DNA from 2 places in the Nonomuraea sp. NPDC049158 genome. Region 1 is predicted to be linked to the other one. Evidence: riboswitches for the same ligand, from Rfam matches in the RefSeq annotation. Region 1 holds a riboswitch; the other holds the start of a gene.
The links. A riboswitch is a leader RNA that binds a small molecule or an ion and turns the genes downstream of it on or off. The one in region 1 is predicted to bind S-adenosylmethionine.
Positions count from the first base shown of each region.

Region 2: linked by a shared signal. The riboswitch ahead of AB0B61_RS12065 (aminotransferase class V-fold PLP-dependent enzyme) and the one ahead of thrC (threonine synthase) in region 1 are both predicted to bind S-adenosylmethionine.

Region 1 covers NZ_JBEZDM010000059.1:1,173-4,672, forward strand. Annotated here, with positions in the region: gene thrC (threonine synthase) at 16-1,248, opposite strand; SAM riboswitch class I at 1,262-1,402, opposite strand; gene AB0B61_RS54335 (RNA polymerase sigma factor) at 1,482-2,036, opposite strand; gene AB0B61_RS54340 (trehalose-6-phosphate synthase) at 2,068-3,492, shown strand; gene AB0B61_RS54345 (MFS transporter) at 3,494-3,500, shown strand, end outside.
Region 2 covers NZ_JBEZDM010000004.1:365,227-368,726, forward strand. Annotated here, with positions in the region: gene AB0B61_RS12060 (DoxX family protein) at 1-287, shown strand, start outside; gene AB0B61_RS12065 (aminotransferase class V-fold PLP-dependent enzyme) at 327-1,586, opposite strand; SAM riboswitch class IV at 1,656-1,771, opposite strand; gene AB0B61_RS12070 (TerC family protein) at 1,873-2,598, shown strand; gene AB0B61_RS12075 (cytochrome P450) at 2,608-3,500, shown strand, end outside.

The DNA.
Region 1 (3,500 bases):
TGCCTTTCCTGGTTGTCAGACAGCCGCGCGGAACGCGTCGAGCGAGGGCCGGATCACTGCCGTGGGCTGGGCGTCGTCGGCGACGGCGTCGAGCGTCTTGAGTCCGTCACCGGTGTTGAGCACCACGGTCTCCGCCTCCGGGTCGAGCTGCCCGGTCTCGACGAGCTTCTTCAGCACTCCCACGGTGACGCCGCCGGCCGTCTCGGCGAAGATGCCCTCCGTGGAGGCCAGCAGCTTGATGGCGGCGACGATCTCGGGGTCCGTGACGTCCTCCACCGCCCCGCCGGTGCGGCGGGCGATGTCGAGCACGTACGGGCCGTCGGCGGGGTTGCCGATGGCCAGCGACTTGGCGATGGTGTCGGGCTTGACCGGCTGGACCACGTCGTGGCCGGCCTTGTACGCGGTCGACACGGGAGAGCAGCCCTTGGCCTGCGCGGCGAAGATCTTGTAGGGCCGGTCCTCGACCAGGCCGAGCGCGATCAGCTCCTTGAAGCCCTTGTCGATCTTGGTGAGCTGGGAGCCGGAGGCCACCGGGATGATGATCTGCTCGGGCAGCCGCCAGCCGAGCTGCTCGGCGATCTCGTAGGCGAGCGTCTTGGAGCCCTCGGCGTAGTAGGGCCGCAGGTTGACGTTGACGAAGCCCCACTTGTCGCCCAGCGGGTCGCCGATGAGCTCGGAGCAGAACCGGTTGACCTCGTCGTAGGAGCCGTCGATCGCGACCAGCTTGCCGCCGAACACCCGGGCCATGGCGATCTTGGCCTGCTCCAGCCCGGCCGGGATGAACACGCAGGCGTCCAGCCCGGCCCTGGCGGCGGCGGCCGTGACCGCGCCCGCGAGGTTGCCGGTGGAGGAGCAGGAAAGGGTGTGGAAGCCGAAGTTACGCGCCGCCTCGACGGCGATGGCCACCACCCGGTCCTTGAAGGAGTGGGTGGGATTGCCCGAGTCGTCCTTGACGTACAGGGACTTGATGCCCAGGGCGCGGCCGAGGTTGCCGGCCTTGACGAGCTTGGTCCAGCCGGGGTTCATGTTCGGCTTGGTGGCGACGTCGACGGGCACGGGGAGCAGCGAGCGGTAGCGCCAGATGTTGGCGGGGCCGGACTCGATGTCCTTCCGGGTGACGTCACCGAAGGAGTAGGCCGCTTCGAGCGGCCCGAAACACTCCAGGCAGGCGAAGCTGGGACCGAGGTCGTAACGGGTGCCGCACTCGCGGCAAGAAAGGGCTACAGCGGGTCCGAAGTCGTGCGACATGAAGCGAGGCCTTCCCTCATCTTCGCCTGCGGCCACCTTGACCGCAGACCGGAATTGGCACCTGTCCCGGTCGGCCTCGCCCTGTCGCGAGTCTGAATCCGGGAGGGTTGCCGGGGCTTCGCAGGGCCGGTCCCTCCACCCCTCTGGATGAGCAATATTCAGTTGTTTGGCCTGACTCTACCTGGCCAGGCGCGTCAAGCCACCAACCGTCTCACGAAGCGAGACGTACGGTCTCAGCGATAGTCCTCCCCCAGGACGCCCTGCACGTACTTGCGCGCCTGGTGGATGCGCGACTTCGCGGTGCCGAGCGGGATGCCGAGCTGCTCGGCGACCTCGTTGTAGTCGAGCTGCACGATGTCGCGCAGCACGAGGGCCTGGGCCAGGTCGGGCTTGCTGGCCTCCAGCGACTCCATCGCGTCGAGCAGGTCGAGCCGCGAGCCGGCGATCACACTGACCCGCCGCGCGTCGGGCTTCTGCATGGGGAGCTCGTCGGAGGTCTGCTCGGCCGAGCGGCGCTTCAGCGTGCGGTAGGTCGTACGGGCGCAGTTGGCCGTCACGATGTGCAGCCAGGTGCTGAACCTGGCCCGCCCCTCGAAGCGCCCGATGTTGCGCGCCACGGCCAGCAGGGTGTCCTGGGAAGCCTCTTCCGCATCCTGGTGATAGGGCAGGATGCGGGCGCAATGGCGCAACACATCGGGTTCGATCCGCTTCAGGAGCTCACCCAGTGCGCGATGATCTCCGGCAGCGGCGGAGCGGGCCAGTTCCTCGGTTAGGTCATCAAGCGCCATAGCTGGGATCCTATGGTCGGAGGGAGCTTTAATGAACAGCGTCCTGGTCGCCTCTAACAGAGGACCCGTCTCGTTCACCGTCTCCGACGACGGTGTGCTGACCATGAAGCGTGGCGGTGGCGGCTTGGTGTCCGGCCTCTCCGGGGTCCTGAAGGACGACGGCGTGCTGTGGGTCTGCGCTGCTTTGTCCGACGGTGACCGCGGTGCCGTACGCCAGGCGCCCGGTGGCAGGCTCGACCACGCCGGCTACGACACCGGCGCGCTGCGGATGCTCGACATCCCGCCGGCCACCTTCCACCGCGCCTACAACGCCGTGGCCAACTCCACGTTGTGGTTCGTCAACCACCTGCTCTACGACACTCCCAACGCGCCGTTGTTCGGCACCAGGTTCGAGCGCGAGTGGGAGTCCTACCGCGACTACAACGGCGCGTTCGCGCTGGCGCTGGCCGAGGAGGCCGGGCACGAGGCCCGGGTGATGGTCCAGGACTACCACCTCACGCTGACCCCGGCGATGCTCCGCGCCGAGCGGCCCGACCTGCGCATCGCGCACTTCAGCCACACGCCGTGGGCGCCGCCCGAATACTTCTCGCTGCTGCCCGACGACGTCGCGCGCGAGGTGCTCGAAGGCATCCTGGGCGCCGACCACGCCGGCTTCCTCACCGAACGCTGGGCGGGGGCGTTCATGGACTGCTGCCGCGCCCTGCTGGGCGCGGAGGTCGACCGGGCCGGCCGTACGGTCACCCACGAGGGCAGGACCACCCGCATCGGCGTGCACGGCCTCGGCGTCGACGGCGAGGCGCTGTGGGCCCGGGCCCACGAGCCCGACGTCGAGTCCAACATCGCCGCGATCAGGGAGCAGGTCGGCGACCGCCGGCTGATCGTCCGCATCGACCGCACCGAGCTGTCCAAGAACATCGTCCGCGGGCTGGTGGCCTACCGGGAGTTCCTGCTGGCCCATCCGGAGTGGCACGGCCGGGTGGTGCACCTGGCCTTCGCCTATCCCAGCCGGCACGACCTGCCCGAATACCGCGAATACACCGCCTCGGTGCAGCGCTGCGCCCAGGAGATCGAGGACGAGTTCGGCACCGAGGACTGGGACCCGCTGATACTCAACGTCAACGACGACTACCCGCGCTCGCTGGCCGCCTATCGGCTGGCCGACGTGCTGCTGGTCAACCCGATCCGCGACGGCATGAACCTGGTGGCCAAGGAGGGCCCGATCCTGTCGCCGCGGGCCGCGCTGGTGCTGTCGCGCGAGGCGGGCGCGGCGGCCGAGCTGGGCCCGCACGCGCTCATGGTCAACCCCTACGACGTGAGCGGCACGGCCGTCGCGCTGCACGACGCGCTGGTCATGCCCGAGGAGGAGCGCATGAGCCGCCGCGATCGGCTGGAGGCCGCGGCCACCGCGCTCCCGCCGCAGAAGTGGTTCGCCGCCCAGCTGGACGCGCTGGCCTAGCATGTCGG
Region 2 (3,500 bases), on a different contig from region 1:
TCGCCGGTGCGCTGGCCGTGGCCTGCCTGCTGCTCGTGGCGGTGGGCGGTGGCCGGATCGGCATCGACGGCATCCTGCACGGCGGCTACCGGCGGCGCGCCGAGCGTCGCGCGGCCGAGCAGGATCTCGCGGGCCACGCTCCGCCCACCTCCATCAGGCCGGAGGCCGCTCCGGAGGCGGACACCGCCCCCAGACCGGTGCAACCGACCGCCCGGGACGGTGACATGAGGAGCATGGATGACGTCGTAGCCGACGAGCCGTCACGCGGCCGTTCGCCGAGCGCGTGACCTCAGCGTGTCGCGCGGACGTTCGCCGCGTCCGTGACCTCAGCGGGCGGCGAGGTCGCGGAGGGCGTCGACGAGGCGGTCCACGTGCTCCTCCGTGGTGCCGATGCCGATCGAGGCGCGGACCGCGGAGGCCGTGTCGTCCTCACAGCCGCCGTCGGCGGTGCCGAGCAGGTGCCGGACGAAGGGGTGCGCGCAGAACTTGCCGTCACGCACGCCGATCCCGTACTCGCCCGACAGCACCTCGGCCACCTCGCGCGCCGAGTGCCCGTCCACGACGAACGAGACGATGCCCACGCGTGGCTGGTCCGGCCCCCAGAGCGACAGCTCGCGCACGCCCTCGATCGCCGCCAGACCGGACCGGAGGCGGGTGATGAGCCGCTCCTCCTCGCGCACCAGCGCGGTCCAGCCGGTGGCGCTGAGCGCGTCGCAGGCGGCGGCCACGGCGATGGCGCCCAGGACGTTCGGGGTGCCCGCCTCGTGACGCGGCTCGGCGTCCTCGTGCCACTCGATGTCCTCGTCGACGGAGCGCACGGCGCCGCCGCCCTTGAGGTACGGCTCGCCGGAGGAGAGCCAGTCACGGCGGCCGACCAGCACCCCGGCCCCGAAGGGCGCGTAGAGCTTGTGCCCGGAGAAGGCGACGTAGTCGAGGTCGAGCGCGGTCAGGTTGAGCCGCCGGTGCGGCACCAGCTGGGCGGCGTCCACCAGGATCCGGGCTCCGTGGCGGTGCGCGATGTGCGCCAGGGCGGCGATGGGCCAGAGCTCGCCGGTGACGTTGGAGGCGGCGGTGACCACGAGCAGCTTGGGGCCGTCGATCCCGGCCAGCGCCTCGTCGGCGGCGCGGACGGCCTCGCCGGGGAAGGCGGGCGGCGCCAGCCGTACGGACTGCTTCCAGGGCAGCAGCGAGGCGTGGTGCTCGGTGTCGAAGACGACCGCGGTCGTGCCCTCGGGCAGGCAGCGGGCCAGCAGGTTCGTCGCGTCGGTGGTGTTGCGGGTGAAGATCACCGCGTCGTCGGGGCGGGCGCCGACGAACGCCCTGACCGTGTGGCGGGCCTGCTCGTAGCGGGCGGTGGTGAGCTGGGAGGCGTAGCCCGCGCCGCGGTGGACGCTGGAGTAGGCCGGGAGCGCGGCGGTGACGGCGGCACTGACCGGCTCCAGACAGGGGGCGCTCGCCGCGTAGTCGAGGTTGGCGTACGTCACCAGCCTGCCGCCCTTGACCGGCACTTCCAGATCGGCGCCCAGCACGGCGGGGATCGGACGGGCGCGCCCGGCAGCCGGCGCCTCGGTGGCCTGAGCGGGCAGGGAGCTGAAGATCGTCAACGTGGACACGGCGAACCTCCTGGGGCCATCGGACCCCCGGAACACCCAGCGAGCCCGCGCTTGCCCGCCACCCCTCGTGACGGACCAGGTCTTCACCCGGGGCACCCCGCCGCGGACGCGAGGGTTGCCGGCCAGCAAGCCGGGGCTGTGCGCTGGCACTCATGACCTACATCCGCACTATAACCGACACCCAGCCATGAATCGCAACCGCGAACTTATGCGGCCCCTGCCTCGTTGGTAACTGAAACCCCTGCTGTGAGGAGTACTAATGCTGGACTGGGTGGCCGACCCTCAGATCTGGATCGGGTTTTTCACCCTGGTCGCACTAGAGATCGTCCTTGGTATCGACAACATCATCTTCATCTCCATCCTGGCCGGGAAGCTGCCGCCCGAGCAGCGCGACAGGGCCCGGGTCATGGGCCTGGGCGCGGCGCTGATCAGCCGGCTGCTCCTGCTGCTGGCGCTGTCGTGGGTGGTCCGGCTGACCACGCCACTGTTCGAGGTCTTCGGCCACGGGATATCAGGGCGTGACCTGATCCTGCTGCTGGGCGGTCTGTTCCTGCTGGCCAAGAGCGTCACCGAGATCGGGCACAGCATGGAGCTGAAGGAGGAGAACGGCAAGGGCCGGGCCGTCACGTCGTTCGCCTCGGTGATCGTGCAGATCATGATCCTGGACGTGGTGTTCTCGCTCGACTCGGTGATCACCGCTGTGGGCATGGTGGACGAGCTCGGCGTGATGATCGCCGCGGTGATCGTGGCGGTGCTGGTCATGCTGTTCGCGTCCGGGCCGATCAGCAGGTTCGTGGACAAGCATCCGAGCATCAAGATGCTGGCTCTGGCGTTCCTGGTGCTGATCGGGGTGGTGCTCATCGCCGAGGGGCTCGGCCAGCACATCGCCAAGGGCTACATCTACTTCGCGATGGCCTTCTCGGTGATCGTGGAGCTGCTCAACATCCGGATGCGGAGCAGGCACGCCAAGCAAGCATCCTCATAAGATGAAAAAGTGCGCTTCGATCCCTGGAATCCGGATTTTGTCGCCTACCCCTATGGCGCGTACGCGGAGCTGAGGAGTGACGCCCCCGTCAGCTACTTCGAGCCGACGGGGCAGTGGCTGATCTCCCGGCACGCGGACGTGAACGCGCTGCTCAGAGACCGCCGGCTGGGCCGCTCCTATCTCCACGTGGCCACGCACGAGGAGTTCGGCAGGCCGGACGAGCCGGCGTTCCAGGAACCGTTCTGGCGGGTGACCAGGGCCGGCATGCTCGATGTGGAGCCGCCGGTGCACACCAGGCTGCGCCGGCTGGTCTCCAAGGCGTTCACCCCGCGCATGGTCGAGTCGCTGCGCCCCCGGGTCAGGGCCATCGCCGAGGGGCTGGTCGAGGCGTTCGTCGAGAAGGGCGGCGGCGACCTGATCGCCGAGGTCGCCGAGCCGCTGCCGGTGACCGTCATCGCGGAGATGCTCGGCGTGCCCGAGGCGGACCGGCACCTGCTGCGCCCCTGGTCGGCCGACATCTGCCGGATGTACGAGCTGAACCCGAGCGTGGAATCGCAGCACGTGGCCGCCAAGGCGGCGGCGGAGTTCGCCGCCTACCTCGCGGACCTGGCCCGCGAGCGGGCCGTCCGGCCGGGCGACGACCTGATCAGCGCGCTCGCGGCGATCGAGGAGCTCACCGAGGACGAGCTGATCGGCACCTGCGTGCTGCTGCTCAACGCCGGTCACGAGGCGACCGTGAACGTGACGGGCAACGGCTGGTGGTCCCTGTTCAGGAACCCCGCCGAGCTGGTACGCCTGCGCGAGGACCGTGGCCTGCTGCCCACGGCCGTCGAGGAGCTGATGCGCTGGGACACGCCGCTGCAGATGTTCGAGCGGTGGGTGCTGGAGGACATCGAGGTGCA